Regions from separate parts of the Paenibacillus sp. p3-SID1389 genome, predicted to be linked through region 2. Evidence: riboswitches for the same ligand, from Rfam matches in the RefSeq annotation. Region 2 holds a riboswitch; each other region holds the start of a gene.
What was found. Region 2 has a riboswitch for cyclic di-AMP ahead of M3G15_RS14960 (resuscitation-promoting factor). Riboswitches for the same ligand answer to the same signal wherever they lie in the genome.

Region 1 (7,235 bases), on a different contig from region 2:
GTTCTCCTCTGCCGAAGTTCCCGGCGTGCGGATCAAGCTGTATCTCGATCCTGCACATAAGGATCTGAAGGAACGTTACTTCTATGCCGCCAAGGTAGCTCTGGCGAACTACAGTAAGTGGTATGGACGATACCCGTATTCCACGCTGTCCGTTGTGGTTCCACCGGCGAACGCAAACGGTGCGGGAGGTATGGAATATCCAACCTTGGTCACCGCGTTTGGAGCCGTCAGCGATTCCCCCGGATACGACGATCTGGAGCGCACGGTCATCCATGAAATCGCCCATCAGTTCTTCTACGGGATGATCGCCAACAATGAATTCGAGGAAGCTTGGCTGGATGAAGCTTTTGCCTCTTATGCAGAGGATAAGCTCATGGAGCAGGAGTTCGGAATCACCCCGAATTTGCCGATCCAGTCCGCCATGATTACCTCGCCGGCTTCCTTGACCCAGAACGCCTGGAAATACGGCTCCGGGGACGGTTATGCCAAGAATGCGTACTACCGAGGCAAGTTAATCCTGTTTGATATCGAGCGGCAGGTCGGCAGCAAGACGATGAAGCGGATTCTGAGCACGTACAGCCAGCAGTACCGGTTTAAGCACCCAACGACCGCCGACTTCCAACGGGTGGTTGAGCAAGTGACCAGCCGCAGCTGGAAAGAGTATTTTCAGCAATACGTCTATGACGGGAAAATGGCGGATTTTGCAGTGGAAAAAATTCAGATCACTCCGATCAGCCAAGAAGGCGGCCGGATTTACGAGTCGAACGTAGTCTTTACCCGCAAAGGGGCAACCCACCCGAAGGTTCCGCTGCTGTTTACCTTCACCGATGGTCACACCGTACGCAAGCAATGGAACGGGGAAGATACTCGCCTCGAGATCAAGATGCAATATAAAGCACCGCTGGCATGGGTTCAGATCGATCCGGATTACACCTTAACGGTGGAGAACCTTCACATCAACAACTATCTGAAAGCGGAAGTCCCTGAAACCACGCTGTCCCGCTCCAATATGAGCGTCACCAAGCTGCTTGAAGCGATCCTTGGGGGACTTCTGTGGTAAACCTAGGTCCATACTTCTATAAGGAGGGAAAGAAATGAGTTTCGTTCGTTTGGGGTGGACTGCCCTGAAAAGCCAATTTCCCTCGGTCATCATCTTGTTTCTGTACCAGCTGCTGTGGGGATTGTTCTTGTACCGGTTGGTCGATACCGCGGTAATGGCGCTGCTGCAACGATATCCTGACCCGCCGCCCACTGCGCTGTCGAAACTACTGTTCTTGCTTGAGGGACAAATGAATTTATGGAGCAATCCCGAGGTTCGGCTGTATTGCTGGCTGCTGGCAGGGATGGTCGTCCTGCGCATGATCTTGACTCCGTTGATCCAAGCCGGAATCTTCTACGGCTTCACACCGGCCGATCACCGCAGCCCGGGGTTCCCCCTGTTCCGAGGGATGAAGGAATTTGGCAAACCGGTGATTCTGTTTTACGCGATGGAGCTCGTGCTTACCTTGCTGCCCGCCTTCTGGATTGTACCGAGGCTGCTGTCGCTCTGGCCGGGACTCACCGGGATGGAAATCCCGATGGCAACCTGGCTCACCGGGCTTGGTCTGATTCTTGGCTGGTTCATCTACGGCTGGTTCATCCGGCAGTGCCTGTTATTTGTCCAGTTCGGCTACCTGTTTAAGGCCGGGGTTTGGAATTCCCTGCTGGTTTGCTTCCGAACCCTCTTGCAGGGCATCTCCATCTCGTTGATTCTCGGGGCTTTTGGCCTGATCCTCTTCCTTCTGTTCGGAACCGCATCTTGGGTTTGGACGGGGATGCTGGCCCTGATCCTGCAGCAGGCTTATCCCCTCTTCCGCTGCACGTTTAAGGTCTGGAAGATCGCCTCTCAATTTCATCTTTGGCAGTCAAAGGCACAAAAAAGTTAAAATTTTTTAACTCCTCAAAAACCCCGTAACAACAAGGCCTTCGCCGTTTGGCGAAGGCCTTCAGTCCTATTTCCCCTCTTAATCTTGTGAATTAGGCATTGCCAAAAGATACCTGACTTTGTTACAATAACAGCAACGCAATTTCAGTAACAGTTTTGTAATTATTTTTGTCATCTTTGGCAGGAGATTGGTGCCGGATGTCAAATAAGAAATGTCAGGTGTGAAAAACAAAGCCGAATTCCCTTCACCAGGGAAACGGGGGAACCACTTTGGGTGAATTGATCTCGCTTTAGAGGGATCATAGGGAACCTTCAACCGAATCCTTAAGCTAACCTCGTAGGCATTGGAAGGAGCATAACTTCTTGAAGAAGCGTTTGACGGTAGCAGCAGTAAGTTTTGCCATGCTTTTCACCATTGGAACTGGCAGCGTTTTCGCCGATTCCAAACTGGACAGCGTCATCGGCGGCGCGCTCGGAAGCAGCTATGTTGCGGGCGGAACCACAACCGACGGGTTCGACTGTTCTGGATTTACGATGTACGTCTTCTCGAAGATCGGCATCAAGCTGCCTCACCAATCCGCATCCCAATACAAAATGGGAACTGCGGTTGACAAGAGCGAATTGATCGAGGGCGATTTGGTCTTCTTTAATACTTCCGGTAAAGGCGTTTCTCATGTCGGCATCTACGTCGGCGACGGCAAATTTGCTCATGCCTCCTCCTCCAAAGGTGTAGTCATCAGCAAATTAAGCGAGAAGTATTACGTCGAGCGTTACGTTGGAGCGAAACGGATCATGAGCAACGACAAGTATGAAGATGTGACCGGTGAAATTGCTGAACACGATGATGTTCAATAAGAACTCGCTACGAAGCCCGTGGGGATGTTGATAACAACGTCTCTGCGGGTTTTTTCCTTGTCTTCCCTTCTCCCTAGCCCCAGTCCCTTAGGAACCATTACCCACGAATCGCCTCGCGAAAACAGGCCAATAGAAGCGTTTTTTTTCGACAAACTTGTCAACTCTGGACGCCTTTGGTAAAATGAACAACGTAAATGGTAACAACTTTGTAATTATTGTTGTAACTGTTTCTGTGCAAGATCTTGGGTGCAATCTACAATGAAACTGCCGAATTCCCACGCACCCGGGAAGCGGGGGACCCACCATAGGGTGAATTGATTTCGCTATAAAAGGTAACAGTCTCATCCTTCGTGATCCGAAGATAACTTTTTAACCTACCATTTCAATCAAGGTTAAAAAGTTAGGTTTGGAGCACCAAGAAGGTTGAATGAAGCTTAGGGACTGAGCAGCGCAGCGTAGCTGGAAGCTACGTGAGCAGCGGAAGGCCCGGCTGAGTTCAAGATTCGACGCCGAATCTCCATCCTGTGTTACTTCGTGATCCGAAGATGACTTTTTAACTTACCGCTATAGCAGATCATAGGGAACCTTCAACCGAATCCATAAGCTAACCTCGTAGGCCTTGGAAGGAGTAAGACATCTTGAGAAAGACTTTGACAGCAGCGGTAACGAGTTTAGCCCTCCTATTTACCTTGGGGGCAGGTAGCGCCTTTGCCGACTCCGCAAAAGCCGAGACAACGACGCTATCCAGTATCGTCGATTCCGTGTACGGGACGCCTTATAAATTCGGAGGCACCACGACAGCGGGATTTGATTGCTCCGGATTTACCCGGTACGTCTTCAGCAAGATGGGCATCAAGCTGGCGCGTGTGTCCGCCGCCCAGTATAAGCAAGGCACACCGGTACCCAAGAGCGAGCTTCAAGCTGGGGATCTCGTCTTCTTCAAGACGACGGGGACGGGCAAAGTATCCCATGTCGGTGTTTACATCGGCAACGGTGAATTCGCTCACGCGTCCTCATCCAAGGGCATCCGGATCGACAAGTTAAGCAATAGTTATTACCAGAACCGCTACGTTGGCGCGAAGCGAGTTCTCAGTAAATACGGTTATTCCGTCTACGCTGCGGAATCGTAATCCATTGATCTATCGGTTTCATCCTGTTCATCATCACTTACTCGCCGCAGGCCGGGTTCCTGTTAGAACCGCCTTGCGGTCTTTTTTTATCTGCACCCTTATCTATATAACGAAACAGCCCGGAAAAAGGTTGCCACAAAGCTAAAAATCCCGCGCAAATCTCACAATTTCCCGAAGGGGGGGCAAAAACCTTTACAAGCTGCGTAATTCCGGCTATTGTGAGGATAATGGAACAATTACGACGGACTTTCCTTTAACAAAGGAGGGGCAATATGGACCAATCGATGTCTCCGTTTCGTATCGTGCCGATGGAAGAAGCCCATGGCGCGGAAATTTGCACCTGGCGTTACGATTCTCCTTACGACATCTACAGCTGGCTGCCTTGGGAGCAAATGAAAGCGCTCGACGTGGAGTTTGGGAACCCGGCGATCCGCGCCGAACAGTATGTCTCCGTGTTGAATGCAAAGGGCGAGCTTGCCGGCTTCGCACAGTACTTCCCGATGGAAGGAGTCACCCGGCTTGGCATCGGCATGAAGCCCGAGCTATGCGGCCATGGGCTGGGCAAGCAGTTTGTGAGGACCATCGTGGAGGAAGCCCGGCGCCGTAAGCCGGAAAACCAGATTGACCTTGAAGTGCTGACCTGGAACACCCGGGCGATCCGGGCCTACCAGAAGGCTGGGTTTGTCATCACGGATCTGTACGAGAAGATGACGCCTGGCGGGGTGTCCAAACCGTTTTATTGCATGGTTCATAAGGGGCTGCCTGAATAAAGGCACGCCCCTTTTTATGTCCTGTTTTGATTAAGACTATGACTTATGGCACACAATTTAATGAAAACGGATCATTTTTGTTCCTAATTTGGACACAAAGACTATGATCAACCCGCGTGTTCCGTTATAATGGATAGGTAGCATACATAGGAGGGGCGATTGAAATGCAAAAGTGGATCATGAGCGGTTTGTTCGTCATCGCAGGCGCTTTAGCCCTAGTATTGATGTTCACCTTGCCAAGCCGGGAAGAGGCTGAGCAAGAAGCCAAGCCGCAAATGCCTGAAATCACCATGAACGCAGAACAAGCCGAAGCCATCGTCAAAGCAAATTGCATCTCCTGCCACGGTGATACATTGCAAGGCGGAGCGGGCCCAAATCTGCAGAAGATCGGCTCGGAATTGACGGCAGAACAACTGTATTCCATCATCACTAAAGGGAAGGGCGGCATGATGCCTTCTTTTAAGGATCGCTTAAAGGAAGAGGAAATTGCGAACGTCGCCATGTGGCTTGCGGAGAAAAAATAAAAGCACGAAAAAGCACGACCGCCGGGAATTTACGTTCCCGGCGGTCGTTTTGTTACCCCTATAGTTTCGATCATGCTCTGATTTGGTTAATCCCCTGACCGCATCTTTTCGTAGGCCTCGTTATATTGCTGCGCCTCCTTGATGTCGACGGCCGTAATGCCGCCTTCCTCCCAAGAGGTCAAACGGAGCGTTACCGTTTTATAGTCGATCGTGATAAAGGGATGGTGGTTAAATGCTTCCGAGATCGCTGCTACCTCATCAACAAATGCGATTCCCTTCATAAAGTTGGAAAACGTATATTTACGAAAAATCCATCGTCCTTCCTCTAGTTCCCATCCTTCCAGTTTTTCCAAATGCGCTTCTACTTCTTGCGGTGTAAACGGCATTATTCTTCCTCCCGTTCTCTTCAAGAACTCCTGTATATGTAAGTTTCCTCGTCACGCACCAGGATCTGAAGTTTGATTTGTCCTAGCTTCGTCTCCAACTATTGTATTCTCAAACCCCTGCCTTCATGCTTATCGCCATTGGACGGTACAGCGGCAGCAACAGTATCCGGTCATATCAAGGATACGGAGGTCAATTCGGAATCCCCAATCAGGATATTGATGCGATGTCCTTCGGGATCATAGATCACGATCGCACTGCCTACCTCAATCATCGGCTCCGAGCCCAACCCAAAGAATAAATCCTCCGCCAGAGCTTCAAGCACCTCGCCTCGATCCGTATCCGATAACCCTTCCCATTCCGAGGGCTCCATTTCGAAGAAAAGATAGCTATCTTGAATCCGGCCAACCGCGTTCGTCAAATCAGCCAAAATAAATTCATAATCCCTGCCGTGTTTTACGCCCACTGCGATATCCTCCCTTTCGGCCTTCTCCATTCTGACCGTAATCTTATTATACCGGAAAAAACCACTTAAAAAAAAAGGGAAATCTGTCGATAAAATAGTTAATCGTTTCAGACTGGTGTGTCAGTCTCTTCCGCAAGGACGCGGAAGGGCAAGTTGGTATCAATTTCTCTCAAGGACGAGGTGTACAATGGAATTTTCAACAATTATTGGTTTGATTCTCGGATTAATCGCCCTGATTTTAGGGATGTTCCTGAAAGGCGCACCCGTAGAAAGCTTGGTTCAGAACCCTGCGGCCTTCGTCATCATCTTTGTCGGAACGGCGGCAACGCTGTTTATGGGCTTCCCGTTATCGGAGTTGAAGAAGTTTCCGACCTTGATCAAAATGACGATCGTCAAACCGAAAATGATCAGCAAAGCGGAGTTGATCACCCTGTTTACGGAATGGGCGACCATTACCCGCCGCGAAGGCTTGCTGGCGCTAGAAGCGAAGGTCGAAGAGATCAACGACGATTTTCTGCGCGGCGGCATGCGGATGATCATCGACGGTAACGATCAGGAATTCGTTCAGGATGTCCTGACCGAGGATATCGCCGCTACGGAAGAACGGCACAAAGCCGGCGCCTTGATGTTCTCCCAGGCGGGGATGTACGCCCCAACGCTCGGGGTACTCGGTGCGGTGGTTGGTTTGATCGCCGCATTGTCCGACATGAGCGATATGGAGATTCTGGCTCATGCGATTTCGGGTGCATTTATCGCGACGGTATTCGGTATTTTCACCGGTTATGTTCTTTGGCACCCAATCGCCAATAAACTGAAGCGTCTCTCGAAGAAAGAGATGGAGATCCGGTTGATGATGGTGGAAGGCCTGCTGTCCATCCAATCGGGTGTGTCTACGATTGCTATTCAACAGAAGCTTGCCGTGTTCTTAACCCCTGCGGAACGTGCGGAAATCTTTGAAAAGGGGGCCGGTGATGGTGAGCAAAAAGAATAAAAAACACCAAGATCACGAGGAACATGCCGACGAGAGCTGGCTGCTCCCTTATTCTGACCTGATGACGCTGATGTTGGCGTTGTTTATCGTCCTTTATGGGATGAGCACGGTTGATGCTCTGAAATTCCAAGAGATGAGCGAAGCATTTAAGAGCGTGCTGACCGGAGGCACCAGTGTCCTCGATCAAAACG
Region 2 (7,235 bases):
ACTCCGAGAACCTTTACGGAATCTAGCAAGTTCACAATGATCTATAATTCGACATTTTGGAAATCGTCATCCGGTCATTTTACGACACAATTCGACATATCTTGTCGTCTCCACACGGTGACCCGCCAAATTTTATGAAAAAGGAGTGTTGGTTCATGCATCGTCGGCTTAGCGAAGAAAAAGTGTTCAAAGACCCCGTACATAATTATATTCATGTACAGGACGAAGTGATCTGGTCGCTCATTAATACGCCGGAATTCCAGCGGCTTCGCCGGATTCGTCAGCTTGGAACATCGTATTTGACCTTTCATGGCGCCGAGCATAGCCGTTTTTCCCATTCGCTTGGCGTTTACGAGATTACGCGGCGGATTATTTCGCAGTTTGAACGAAGCGGCTACACCGATTGGCCCCGCAGTGAGAAATTGGTAGCTTTGTGTGCGGCGCTACTGCATGACCTGGGGCATGGTCCGTTTTCCCATTCTATAGAAGAAGCTTTTCAAATGCATCATGAGGATTGGACCTGCAAAATCCTCTTGGGGGAAACCGAGGTGGGGAACGTCCTGCGCGAGATTTCTCCGGATTTTCCGGACAAGGTGGCTGCGGTGATCCGGAAGGATTACGAAAATCCGATTGTGGTGAACTTGGTCTCTAGCCCGCTGGATGCGGATCGGATGGATTATTTGCTGCGAGATGCTTATTTTACCGGCGTAAACTACGGGACGATTGACATGGACCGAATTCTGCGGATGCTTCGACCTTTTCAAGGGCGGGTTGTTGTCAAAGAATCGGGGATGCATGCGGTGGAAGACTATTTGATGTCGCGGTATCAGATGTATTGGCAGGTCTATTTCCACCCGGTGACGCGGAGCTCGGAGATCATTCTCCGGCAAATTTTGCGACGGGCGAAGGAATTATACCGGAGCGGGCATTCCTTTAACTTCTTGCCGCATCCGCTGCCATTTTTATTTCAAGGGGATATCGGCGTTGCCGATTATTTGCAGCTGGACGAAGCGTTGATGCAAACGGCTTTCATGCAGTGGACGCGGGAAAAGGATGAGCGATTAAGCGATTTATGTTCCCGGTTTTTAAATCGCAAATTGTATAAATATGTAGAATTGGACACGCCGGAACTGGAAATGCTGGAGGAGATTCGGAACGCTTTTAGACAAGTGGGCCTACAACCTGAATACGACATGGAAATTGATTTTCCGACCGATCTGCCGTATGATGTGTTCCGTCCGGACGATGGGGTTCGACAGAAGCAAATTTTGCTGTTGGACCGGCAGGAACGGCTCCGGGAAATTTCAGAAGTATCGGATATCGTGCGGTCGATCAGCGGCTTGCACCGAGGGAAGACGCATTTGTACTATCCGGATAATAAATTGTGTGCTGTGATAGATCGGCTGCCCCGCCCGGTAGCCCGCATTTTCGAGCAACGGAATTAGGAGGATGACAAGGTTTATGTTATTTGATACGCATACGCATTTGGATGCTCCCCAATTTGACGAGGACCGCGAGGAAGTGATCGCGCGCGCCGTGGAACAAGGGGTTACGCGGATGATTAACATCGGATTTAACCGCGAGACGATCCCTTCGACCATGAAGTTGGCAGAGACCTATGACTTCATTTATGCCGCTGTCGGCTGGCATCCGCAAGACGCGATTACAATGCAAGAGGGCGATTTGGACTGGATTGCAGAATTGTGCAAGCATGAGAAGGTCGTCGCCATCGGAGAAATTGGGCTGGATTATTATTGGGATACGTCACCTAAGGACGTTCAACATAAGGTTTTTCGTGAGCAAATTGGACTGGCTCGCAGCTTGGGCATGCCGATTTCCATTCATAATCGGGACGCTCACGAAGACGTGGTACGCATCCTTCGGGAAGAGAAAGCCAATGAAGTTGGAGGCGTGATGCACTCTTTCTCCGGCAGTTGGGAAATTGCCAAAATGTGTCTAGATTTGGGATTTCATTTGTCGTTTGGCGGGCCGATTACGTTTAAAAATGCAAAACAGCCAAAAGAAGTGTTGGCCAAGACGCCGATGGATCGATTGCTGATCGAAACGGATTCCCCTTATTTAACGCCGCATCCATATCGTGGTAAACGGAATGAGTCCGCTCATGTCCGCTTGGTTGCAGAAATGGCAGCCGAGCTCAAAGGGGTCACTTTTGAGGAAATCGCGGAAATTACCACCCGAAACGCATTGGAACGATTTGGAATCCCGAGTATTTGAGAGCAAAACGGATGAAATAAAGAGGATTTCGGAAAGATTAATGCTTTTTAACCCTCAAAAACAAGGTCATTACATTTTTTTAACCATTTTTTTAAAAAAACGTGGTTGATTCGTCCTTTACAACCTGCATCGAAACAGGATAGAATCTTTTCAGTATCGATTCGGTTCGTTTTGAACCGTACGATGCTTGGTTCCATGAACCAGTCTCGCTGAATCTCCTATGACGGAGAACGGGGGAACCAATACGGATTGCAGTTGGCGATAGCCTGTATGCGTTCGTATTCGATTTCTTTCCAGGGTCTATGGGGTGAATTCAAGGTCATTGCGCCATGAGCGAATGTACTGAGAAAGGGCGGCTCTCTTTCGCCCGAACCCGACAGCTAACCTCGTAAGCGAATAAGAGAGGTCACTCGTGCAGCTATTACACCCAAGACATTCAAGAAGCCACGAAGGAGTTCCTCTAACTCTTTCTCCCGGCTTCTTTTGTTTTGAATAAAAGTAATAGGGTCGTCATACTGTTGGAAAACAGGAGGTGACGACAAGCAGGAGAGACTGGTCAAGGATGCAAAACGCTTAGGATTAAATTTAAGATCAGTGTTCAAAAAGTCAGGTTTTTCAGCACCGAGAAGGTTGGATGAAGCTTGGGACTGAGTAGCGCAGCGTACATGGGGGTACGTGAGCAACGGAAGGCCCGGCTGAATTCAAGATTCGATGCCGAATTCACTTCTTGACCTGCTTCGTGATCAAAAGATGACTTTTTGACTACCTTAGGCGTTTTGTAAAAAGTAACTGTAGTCGCGTCAATCGTTATCATGCATCGACCTAGACGGCGGGACTATGAAGGAGGACGGAAGAAATGGGCATTTTCCGCAAAGAGGAGACCCATGAATCACGCTCATCCAGCATGTCTTACGCAATGCGATGGAAGCATGAGAATTTACGTCAGATAGCGTTCGTCGGCGTTCTGGCCATCGCGGGAATCATCATCATCCTAATCTGGCTGTATAGCCAGGCACAGAAGGAAGTATCCCTGATTGTGGACGGGAATGTCCAGTCTGTGGAGACAACCCAATCCAGTGTAGCTCATCTGCTGGAGGAACAATCGATTAAGCTCAGTGCGAAGGATTCAGTATCCCTCCCGCTGGAAAGCTCGCTGAAGAACGGTGACCGCATTGTCATAGTACGCGCGAAGCCGGTCAATGTGACCGCGGACGGCAATACGAAAGTCCACTTCACGACGCAAAGCAAAGTAGAGGGCGTATTGTCCGAGCTCGGCATCACTTTGGATGAAGACGACAAGGTGACCCCGGCATTGGACAGTAAAGTTACCGAGAACCTGAATGTCAAGGTCGTTCGGGTCAGCAAGCAAACGGTGCAGAGCAAGGAGACTGTGCCCTTTAGCGTGGTCAAAACGTCGGACGACAAGCTGCTAAAAGGTACCACGAAGGTCATTCAAGAAGGTACCGAAGGTCTGGTCATTCACAACATTGAGAAAACCTACGAAGACGGAAAATTCGTGGCGAAGCGTTGGCTCGGCAAAGAGGTCTCCAAGGACCCTCAGCCGAAGGTGATCGCAGTCGGCACGAAGAAACCTACCGAGGTCCTGTCGGCCAGCATAAGCCGTAAGGGAAATACGGTGAACATCAGCGGGACGACGACCAAAGGTGGCGTCTCATTCAAATATAAAAAGATCCTGAAAAATGTTACGTTAACCGCGTATTCGGCGGAAGAAGACGGGATAGGCACCCGTACGGCTTCGGGTACCCGCGTGACGGAAGGCAGAACGATTGCCGTTGATAAAGACGTCGTTCCGCTTGGTTGGTGGGTATACATCGAAGGAGTCGGCTTCCGTAAGGCAGAGGATACGGGTGGAGCCATCGATGGAAATAAGATGGACGTCTATTTTGATAGTCTGAAGGATGCTAAGAAATTCGGCCGCAAGAAGGGCCGCACCGTATACGTAATCGGTCCGACGAAGCCGGAATTGAACTAAGATCTCGTTCTCTTTCGTTTTACAATGCGGAGGGAATGAGATAGTATTAGGATGATGAATAAGACAGTGGATTAGAAGGACAGTGGATTAGAAGAGGATGATATGATCCTCTTCTTTTTGTTATTCTGGTGGAGACAAGCAAGAACAGGAAGGAAGACAGATCCATGATCAAAGAGGTCATCGTGGTGGAGGGCCGAGATGACACCGTGGCCATTAAACGAGCCGTAGAGGCGGATACGATTGAGACGGGGGGTTCGGCGATAGGCGAAGCCGTGCTAAAGAAAATCGCTTTGGCGCAGGAACGCCGGGGCGTGATTATTTTTACGGACCCCGACCATGCCGGGGAGCGGATTCGTAAAATCGTGGCAGCGCGGGTGCCGGGCTGCAAGCACGCTTTCCTGCCTGAGGTCGAAGCTACGAAGAAAGGCGACATCGGGGTGGAGAATGCCTCGCCGGAGGCGATCCGCACCGCGTTGTCCCGGGTGCGCAGCGAAGCGCCGGGAGTAGAGGCCGCAATCACCTGGGAAGACTTGATTAACGCAGGGTTAATCGTACACCCGCAAGCTGCGGCGCGGCGAAAAGCGCTGGGCGAGCTGTTGGGTATCGGATATTGTAACGGAAAGCAGCTCTACAAACGGTTAACCGTGTTCCGCATCAGCCGCGAGGAGTTTGCAGCTGCGTTAGCCGAGTTGGAAAGCAAAGGAGTTTAAGAACCATGAGCATAAGGGAAGACGTATCCACACCGCGCCGGACGAAGGAGATCATTCAGCGGCACGGTTTTTCGTTCAAAAAAAGTCTGGGGCAAAACTTTCTGATCGACCAGAACATCCTCGGTAAAATTGTTGCCGCCGCCGAATTGGACAAGACCCAGGGCGCACTGGAAATCGGGCCGGGCATCGGCGCCTTAACGGAGAAGCTGGCGCAGGAGGCAGGCAAGGTGGCAGCGGTGGAGATTGACCAGCGGCTGCTTCCGATTCTGCAGGAGGTGCTGGAGCCCTACCCGCACGTCCATGTGATCCATGGCGATGTGTTGAAGCTGGACCTAAAGGCTTTATTTGCTGCGGAATTCAGCGGGGTGAGCGGCGTCAGTGTCGTCGCCAATCTGCCGTATTACGTGACGACTCCCATCATGATGAAGCTTCTGGAAGAGAAACTGCCGCTGAAACATATCGTCGTCATGATCCAGAAGGAAGTGGCCGAGCGCATGGCTGCCACTCCCGGCGGCAAGGACTACGGCAGCCTTAGCATCGCCGTGCAGTACTACAGCACCCCGGAGATGATCTGCACGGTGCCGCACAGCGTGTTTATTCCACAGCCGAATGTAGAGTCCGCAGTGATTCGCTTAACCGTGCGGGAGACGCCAGCTGTGGCGGTTCAGGATGAGGCGTTTTTCTTCGAGGTGGTGCAGGCTTCTTTTGCCCAGAGACGAAAGACGATTTCCAACAATCTGAAAAGCCGCTTCTTCCCGAAGGAAGGGCGGGAGAGACTGGAGCAACTGCTGGAGGAAGCCGGGATCCAGCCCTCCCGGCGGGCGGAGACATTAAGCCTGGACGAGTTCGCCAAGCTGAGTGATACGCTGCTGAATGCCGGGGTGAAGGAACTCCGCGAGTAACCATTCCCTCTTGTCGCCCATACGATGGGATAGAGGTGATGGATTTGGCGAATTTGGGAGACTTGGTCGTCCGCAAATCATACGGTGGAGATGTTACGTTCCGAATCGAACAGATTGTGCGGAGTGAAGCGATTATTAAAGGAACGGAATTCCGGCTGCTGGCGGATGCGCCCTTAACTGATTTGGTTAGGGTAGACCCGGCTTCCCCAGGAGAGACGACGCAGCGGGCCCGCATTAAGGCGACGGAATCGCTGAAGCGGTTAACGCAAGACCGCAAGGAATTGGCAGAACGCAATCGAATGGTAATTGGACGGGAACTGTATGGGCAAGGCGAGCCGGCCTATTTTGAGGTCCCGGGTAAGGTCCTGCATCTCGATGGCGACGAACGCTATTTGCAAAAGAGCTTAAGCCTGTATCAGAAGCTGCGCGTCCCGGTTCAAGGCTATTATGTCACGGAATCGCAAATGGCAAATGCGCTGTACCGTCTGCTGCCTGTGGTCAAGCCGGATATCGTCGTGATCACGGGTCATGACGGCGTGTTAAAATCGCGCCCCACCAGCGACCTTTATAATTTGACCAGCTATAAAAATTCCAAGTATTTTGTGGAGGCCATTCAAATGGCTCGGCAATACGAACGGAATTTCGATACGTTAACGATTGTGGCCGGCGCTTGCCAGTCGCATTTTGAGGCGCTGCTGCAGGCGGGGGCTAATTTTGCGAGTTCGCCCGGCCGGGTGCTGATCCATGCGCTGGATCCGGTGTATATCGCCGCTAAAGCGTCGCTCACCTCGATTCGGGATACGATCCAGATTACTGACGTGCTGAATCATACGATCAGCGGCGCCCAGGGGGTTGGCGGGATCGAGACTCGTGGCAGTTACCGAATCGGGTTGCCCAAACTGAAGGACTTGTCGACGCTGAAAGTGGTGCCGTCCATGTGAAAGGGTTGCCGGAAGGAACTGAGGCTAGTGCCCCAGGACCTTCCGGTTATTTTTTAGTACCTGGCTCTTTAGCCATCAGGTAAAAAGAAAATGTCGAAAAATAATCGTTGACACATCTTTTTTGCTGCTGATATAATTATTTATTTCGATTTGACAAGTTTGTGACTTTCCTGTATAATGGACAAAGAAAGAAGGTGGTCACAGGCAATGGCTAAAAATGCGCTGTCGGAAATAAAGCATAGTCTCGACGCCCACGTTGGACAGAAAATTATGCTCCGGGCAAACGGTGGTCGCCGGAAGACCGTCGAACGCACTGGAGTATTGGAGGAGACCTATCCTTCGGTCTTCATTGTGAAGCTGGATCAAGAGCAGCAAACCTTTAAGCGTGTGTCTTACAGTTATGCCGATATACTGACCGAATCCGTTGAAGTTATGGTTTATGACGACAACGACG
Region 3 (7,235 bases), on a different contig from region 2:
CAAGCATAAAACCGCACAGCTGATGGCGTTTGATCCGCCGGAGCCGGTTTATCTGCCGCGCGACAGCCAGGAGTTCTACCTGCTGCAGCGGATTCAGGACGAGGTGCACCGCTTCGCCATTTCGTTCCATCGCGAACAGCGGGCCAAGTCGATGGTCGCCTCACGGCTGGACTCGATCCCCGGCATCGGGGAGAAACGCCGGAAGGCGCTGCTTAAGCACTTTGGATCGCTGAAAAAAATTAAAGAGGCCTCCGTCGAAGACTTTCGGCCTCTTTCTATCGGGGATAAATTAGCCCGTCAAATCCTTAATGCCCTTCGGGACGAAGATCCGCCAGAGGAGTCATAACATACGGCTCCTCTTTTTGTTGCGGCGTCGGGGTCTTCCGCTCCTTGCTTGGCGGGTTAAACAAGTAAATCACATACGCAACGATCGCCGGCAAGGCGATGTAGAACAACCCGGCGACGATGTTCAGCGCTCCGCCCATAAACATCAGGCTCAGCGACATCAGGATGCTGTCGAAGATGACGTGCGAGAAGACAACGGTCGCGAAGCCGTAGCGCAGGAACACGAAGCTGAACAGCAGTCCGATAAAGGTTAATTCGATCGGGCGCGAAATGACCGGATAAATCGGATACAACGTGTGGCCAAACGCCCAGATTAAGGTCGACAGCAGGCAGGCGATAAAGGTGCTGCGGAACATTTTCTTCAGCATTGGGATCCCGAACAAGCGATACACCGCTTCTTCTCCGATCCCTGCCACCCAAGCCAGCAGCGGAAACAATAGCGGGTACACCATGTTGTAAGGCGATTGCGTCGCATCGGTCGTGGACCAGGTATGAATCGTTTGCTCTAAAATGAAGAAAACAACGGATTGAACGCCTAACAGGATCAATGCCCAGGCATACCCGTCAGCCACGGAGGTCAGGATGGAACGGCCGTACCCTTCTTCCCGTGATCGCGCCCACAAGTTGATGCCGTTCTTCCGCCACAGTCCATCGCCGCCCACCAGCGAGAAGTACACGGAAGCGGCGAGGAACAACGTCACCAGACCTTGGAAGAAGAGGCCAAAGATGAGCACGCCGGATTCAAGACCGTCTTTTTGGAACACGGGGATCATGTTGATCGTTCCAATCGTGGATAGCACGAAGTAAGCCGAAGCCAGGAAAATACCCCGCTTAAACGAGGTATGGGCCCGCGTCAGCGCGCTGTAGACGATCGCCAGAATCGCCAGCACGAACGTCAACAGGGCGTATCCGGCATAGGTGAGCCAGCTGGCGATTTTCGTCTGTCCGGCGACGTAGTCCTGATGAGCCTGCGGTACGGTAAAATAGCTCTCCAACGAGGAAACCTTGCCGTATTCGAAGCTGAGCTTGATTTCCGCTTGCGATTCGCCTAACGTGTAGCCATTGATATGGTAGAGGAGGCCCACATCCCCTTCACCGGAGGCCAGCTCCAGATCGCTTGGTTTAAATCCAAAGGCGTTCAGGTAAGGCTGTGCCAGCTCTTCTTTCTCCGCTAACGTTAAATCCCCCTCCCATGCCTTCATGGAATCGGTGGTTTCCGATCCTACATCAAGCATCATCTGCTTGGTGGCGTTGCTGGAGGAACTGATCTCCTCGAAGCCGACGACTTGACCGGTGGTCATATGGACATCCACGGTCACGGCGCTTAACGATTCGGTGGGGTCCGTGTAACGGACGCGAAATACGTCATATGGAAATTGCTTGTCATACGTTTTTAAGTATGGGGCGAGCAGATCGGCTTTGGTTAAGTAACCAAACAGATCGGAACGCGTTTCGTATGTAATCAATGCTTTATCCTTCGTGGGATTCGGCAGGTCGATCCCAAGTACGGATTGGACAAATTCACTTGCATGGGCAGCTGCTTCCGGTTTGCTGATCACCTCATTTGCTTGCTGCAGCTGCAAGGACTCCGAATCGGTGGTCGGAAACAGTTGAACGGCGACGAACACAATGAATCCTAGGGCGGCCAGCAGCCACAGATTTTTGGTCTTCATCCTGCGGCGGCCATTTGACGTCAAAGGGGAACTCACTCGCAAAACTCCTTTGTTATTAAGTTGAATGAAATCGGGAACACGTACTCTTCTTATATTATGAGGTATGTTTTTCCCTCAAGTACGTCAAAGTAAAGATAACACAGCTATCCCCCCTGCGCCAGACGGAGGGCAAAATTGACGAGAAACGGCAAAAACTTCGGCAAGTCTACGCATCATTTAGATTGGGGGCGAACTTAATCTGCACAATCCCTGATTTCGTCCTTTTCTGGTCTTTTTCTTGAAAATAGAGCTTTGTGGCGGGACGGAATAAGGGATATAATCCATTTGACGAAAAATGATTGAAAACAATTGAAAAGATTGGCCGAATTTCGCAATGAAAACGGGGGAACCGTATATTTTGGGGTGAATTTCACGGAGCTTCAACTCCCAGCAAGGGGATATGTTCCGCGAATAGGGCAACTGGGCATGTCCGAATCCGTCAGCTAACCTCGTAGGCTTGTGCATCAGGAACCAAACACCGAAAGGCATTGGATTTCCAGTGCTTTTTTCTTTTGTTCTTTTTTCAGGAAGACGATGAGGTGAACGCGTTGAATACGAAGAAAATAAACCTTTCTCCGCCGCAGGTATTAGTGATTGGGTTTGCGATCATTATTTTGCTGGGTGCGCTACTGCTCATGCTGCCGATTTCCAGTACGACCGGGGTAACACTCCCGTTCGTCGACGCACTGTTCACGGCTACTTCAGCAACCTGTGTTACGGGGTTGGTCGTGGTTGATACCGGGACCTATTTTTCAACCTTTGGACAAGTCGTGATCGTCCTGCTGATCCAGATTGGGGGGCTTGGGTTTATGACCATGGCCACTTTGTTCTCCCTTGTCCTGAAACGAAAAATATCGCTAAAAGACCGTCTCATCCTCCAAGAAGCGATGAACCAAAACTCTGTGGAAGGAATCGTACGGTTAATCCGCAAAGTTCTGTTATATTCGCTCGTTATTGAATCCAGTGCGGCGCTGATGTTTGCGATTCGCTGGTCATTCGATATGCCGATTGGTAGGGCGCTGTATTTCGGAGTTTGGCACGCGGTCTCGATGTTCAATAATGCAGGGTTTGACCTGTTTGGTGAATATCAAAGCTTCACGAAGTACGTTGCTGATCCGATCGTGAACTTCGTTGCAATGTTTCTGATCGTCTCGGGCGGGATCGGATTTATCGTACTGTCCGACGTATTCGAGTTTCGGAAGCGGCGGAAGCTGTCGTTGCATTCGAAGGTGGTATTGTCGATGACGTCGGTGCTGATCGTGATCGGGGCGTTAGTCATTTTCATCTTTGAGTTCACGAACTCGCGTACGCTTGCTCAGCTCAGTTGGAGCGGCAAGATCTGGGGTTCGTTTTTCCAATCGGTGACGCCGCGTACGGCGGGAGCCAACACGCTGGATATTGGGTCATTACGGCAGGCAACGCAATTCTTCATGATCATCCTGATGTTTATCGGGGCCTCCCCAGGCTCTACGGGGGGCGGAATTAAGACGACCACATTTACGATTCTGGTCGGCTCGGTTGGTTCGATGATTCGCGGAAGGACTGACCTAGTCCTGTTCAGGTACCGGATGGCCGGGGAACGGGTCTTTAAGGCGCTTACGATCACGATGCTTGCCTTATTCCTGGTCTTAGCAGTGGCAATGGTATTGTCTACCACGGAGGACGCGAGCTTTTTATCGATTTTGTTTGAAACCACTTCGGCTTTCGGCACGGTCGGACTTACGATGGGGTTGACGGGGAAACTAACGGTTATCGGTAAAATTATCATCAGCTTCACCATGTTCGCCGGTCGGCTCGGGCCGCTGACGCTTGCTTATGCGCTCGGTCCGAAGAAAGGAAAAGAGCTGTACCGCCATCCAGAAGGCAAAATCATTATTGGATAAGGGGAAAACGGGCAAAAATGAAAAAGCAGCAGTTTGTGATCATCGGCTTGGGGCGCTTCGGCTCGAGTCTGGCCTTGGAATTGATGGAGTTAGGATATGAGGTTCTGGGCATCGACCGGAATGAAGAGATCGTGGAAGAACTTAGCGATCGGCTCACGCATACGGTTGTCGCCGATGCTACAGAAGAAGAGGTGCTGAAGTCGCTGGGGGTTCGTAATTTCGATTGCGGGATCGTAGCGATTGGCACCGACATTCAAATGAGCATCCTGGCAGCTATTCTCCTCAAAGATCTTGGCATTAAAACGGTAGTTGCCAAAGCGATCTCGCTTCTGCACGGCCGAGCTCTGGAGAAGCTGGGGGTGGATCGGGTGATTTATCCAGAACGCGACATGGGGGTTCGTGTGGCCCATCAGCTGGTTACTCCAAATTTGCTGGATTATATTGAACTGTCGAAGGAATACAGCATCGTAGAAATGAAAGTTCCCACTTGCTTGAACCATAAAAGCATAGGTGACCTCAATATGCGGGCACGCTTTGGCTGCAGCATCGTGGCGATTCACCGCAATGGCGGTATTTTGGTTGCTCCCACTGCGATGGATCAGTTAAATGAAGGCGACATTATGGTTATTATAGGAGCAAAGAAAAATATCGAGCAATTTGAATCAATCATCAATCCTTAATAAGATGGTAAGATGGCTTACTAGCATGGAACGGAGAGAAGTATGGAACAACAGGCCATTTGGGCTTTAATCATTTTTTTGCTGACCTACGCACTCATTATATCTGAGAAAATTCACCGAACGGTGCTGGCTATGGCTGGTGCGGCGTTCATGATAATCTTTGGCATCCTTGATCAGGAGAGCGCAGTGCATCATATTGATTTTAATACGCTGGGACTCTTGATCGGGATGATGATCATCGTGAATACGACAGCCAAGACCGGTTTATTCACGTACATCGGCATATGGACGGCCAAGCTGGCCAAAGGCAATCCGATCACTCTGCTGTGGTTGCTGGCGCTGATCACCGCGATAGGTTCGGCATTCCTGGATAACGTAACGACCATTATTTTGATGGTCCCGGTGGCATTTAGCATTACGCGGAGGTTGAGGGTTCAGGCGTTCCCTTACCTCTTTTCTATGATTCTTGCCACGAATATCGGCGGGACGGCGACTTTAATCGGAGACCCTCCCAACATTATGATTGGCAGCGCCGTGAAGGAACTGACCTTCGTAGCCTTCATGCAAAATTTGACGCCAGTCGTGTTGATCATTTTGGCAGTGATTCTGCCGCTTGTGATCGTGATCTTCCGCAAAGAGTTGAAAAAGGCTTATGCTCATCAACAGAGCTTGATGGAGATCAGTCTGGAGGGCTTGATTACGGAGAAAAAGCTGCTCACCCAATGCCTGATCGCCTTGGGGTTGACCTTGTTGGGCTTTTTCCTTCATCAATACATACATCTGGAAACGGCTACTATTGCGCTGGCTGGCGCCTTCTTGCTGCTGCTCATGACCGGCGAGCACGTGATGGAACAAGCCTTCCGTTCGGTGGAATGGCCCACCATCTTCTTTTTCGTGGGTTTGTTCGTATTGGTCGGAGGGTTGGTTGAAACGGGAATCATTACGAGAGTGGCCGAAGAGGTGATGCGCCTGACTGGAGGCGATCCGCTAACCACCTCGATGCTGATCCTCTGGCTGAGTGCTTTGGCATCGGCGTTTATCGACAATATTCCGCTGGTGGCGACGATGATTCCGATGATCCAAGACATGGGCGGAATGGGGATTCAGCACCTGGAGCCGCTATGGTGGAGCCTATCGCTTGGCGCTTGTCTCGGTGGAAACGGAACATTAATCGGAGCCAGCGCCAATTTGATCGCTGCTGGGATGTCCGCCAAGGAAGGGGAACCGATCAGCTTCCTAAAATATTTGAAATACGGGCTGCCGCTGATGATCGTCACCATTTTGATCTCCAGCCTCTACGTTTATTTGCGATACTTCATTTAAAATAGACAAGCTGCCGCTAATCCAGGTTTTAGCCTGAAGGAGCGGCAGCTTTTTTGGTGTAACGAATAGCTGTTTAGGTTCGGGTGGATCATGGTGGCGTTAGAGCGGCAATTCTTTCACGAGGGTTTCGCGGATTTGCGTGATCCATTCCTTCGTTTCGCTCGTCAGCTCCGATTTGTCGCCATATACGAGACAGGTTTCGCGCCGTGTCTGGGCCAGTTCTGGAATCGGCACGGTCAGCAGGCCGTTATCCCGCAGCAGCGGCATACGCAGGTACGATTTGGGCAATAGCGCGGCTGCTTTACAGATCGGCAGCAGGCGGACGATCGCTTCAAACGAATCGATTTCCATGCGAATATCGGGCACGATGCTGTAGCGTCCAAACAGGTCGTCGATCAGCCGGCGATACCAAGTTCCCTTGGAAAATACGATCATCGGCCGACCGTTCAGATCGTCCATGATCAGACGGCGCTTCTGCCCGGCGGCGGCTAGCTCATGCCCTTTGGGAACGACCAACTCGAGGTGGTCTTTGAACAGCGGCAAGCATTTCAAGCCCGTCTCGTTCACCAGGGAGGCCACGACGCCGAAGTCCACTCTCTTCTCGCGGACATAAGAGACGATTTCATGGGTTTTGCCGGTAACGAGCTTCAATTCGATATCTGGAAACTTCTCCATTAATGAGGTCACGAGCGGCGGCAGGGTGGTTTGGATCGTCGTCAGGCTGGCGCCTAACGTGACGATACGGCGCTCCGCTGCCTTGATTCGGGACACGGTCTGCAGGAAGTTCTGGTGGCGTTGCCGCTGTTCCAGCGCATATTGGTAAGCTTCCTGCCCGACGCGGGTCAGCTCGAGTCTTTTCCCTTTGCGGTGAAACAGGGAGACCCCCCACTCCTCCTCCAACTTGGCGATTTTCCGCGAAAGGGCGGGCTGGGACAGGTTTAACAGCTTGGATGCTTTGTTCAAACTGGATTGCTCCACGACGGTGGTGAACACCAGCAACTCTTCCAGCATGGGTTACCTCCTTTTTCTGGGTGAAGGACAAGATTCGACAGGTTAGCTTATGCGAATTTGTTATAATGATTAATAAATATATTGCAATTCCATTATAAGATAAAAAGGAGTAACATGAAAAGTGACACAAGTTGTTCACAAGTAACTGGAGGTACAAAGGGGTTTTACCGACTGCGGTGTGGTATTTATCATATTCAACCTCCGCGCCCCCGTAAGGTCGAATCTTGAGTGAAATTGCGCAAGTTGAAACGGATGATGGAATGAGAAAGGGGTATACGCAT

Region 1: linked by a shared signal. The riboswitch ahead of M3G15_RS12910 (C40 family peptidase) and the one ahead of M3G15_RS14960 (resuscitation-promoting factor) in region 2 are both predicted to bind cyclic di-AMP.
Region 3: linked by a shared signal. The riboswitch ahead of M3G15_RS07530 (TrkH family potassium uptake protein) and the one ahead of M3G15_RS14960 (resuscitation-promoting factor) in region 2 are both predicted to bind cyclic di-AMP.

What each region holds. Positions count from the first base shown of each region.
Region 1 is NZ_JALXVO010000028.1:30,419-37,653, forward strand. It holds gene M3G15_RS12900 (M1 family metallopeptidase) at 1-1,060, shown strand, start outside; gene M3G15_RS12905 (hypothetical protein) at 1,095-1,925, shown strand; cyclic di-AMP (ydaO/yuaA leader) riboswitch at 2,147-2,283, shown strand; gene M3G15_RS12910 (C40 family peptidase) at 2,288-2,779, shown strand; gene M3G15_RS12915 (C40 family peptidase) at 3,418-3,909, shown strand; gene M3G15_RS12920 (GNAT family N-acetyltransferase) at 4,182-4,679, shown strand; gene M3G15_RS12925 (c-type cytochrome) at 4,844-5,203, shown strand; gene M3G15_RS12930 (4a-hydroxytetrahydrobiopterin dehydratase) at 5,290-5,589, opposite strand; gene M3G15_RS12935 (hypothetical protein) at 5,760-6,053, opposite strand; gene motA (flagellar motor stator protein MotA) at 6,241-7,044, shown strand; gene motB (flagellar motor protein MotB) at 7,025-7,235, shown strand, end outside.
Region 2 is NZ_JALXVO010000037.1:9,068-16,302, forward strand. It holds gene M3G15_RS14950 (HD domain-containing protein) at 156-1,445, shown strand; gene M3G15_RS14955 (TatD family hydrolase) at 1,462-2,235, shown strand; cyclic di-AMP (ydaO/yuaA leader) riboswitch at 2,433-2,645, shown strand; gene M3G15_RS14960 (resuscitation-promoting factor) at 3,092-4,228, shown strand; gene rnmV (ribonuclease M5) at 4,393-4,938, shown strand; gene rsmA (16S rRNA (adenine(1518)-N(6)/adenine(1519)-N(6))-dimethyltransferase RsmA) at 4,944-5,840, shown strand; gene yabG (sporulation peptidase YabG) at 5,879-6,781, shown strand; gene veg (biofilm formation stimulator Veg) at 6,989-7,235, shown strand, end outside.
Region 3 is NZ_JALXVO010000013.1:4,812-12,046, reverse strand. It holds gene uvrC (excinuclease ABC subunit UvrC) at 1-346, shown strand, start outside; gene M3G15_RS07535 (CPBP family intramembrane glutamic endopeptidase) at 306-2,018, opposite strand; cyclic di-AMP (ydaO/yuaA leader) riboswitch at 2,368-2,530, shown strand; gene M3G15_RS07530 (TrkH family potassium uptake protein) at 2,597-3,940, shown strand; gene M3G15_RS07525 (potassium channel family protein) at 3,958-4,620, shown strand; gene M3G15_RS07520 (ArsB/NhaD family transporter) at 4,663-5,943, shown strand; gene M3G15_RS07515 (LysR family transcriptional regulator) at 6,043-6,954, opposite strand.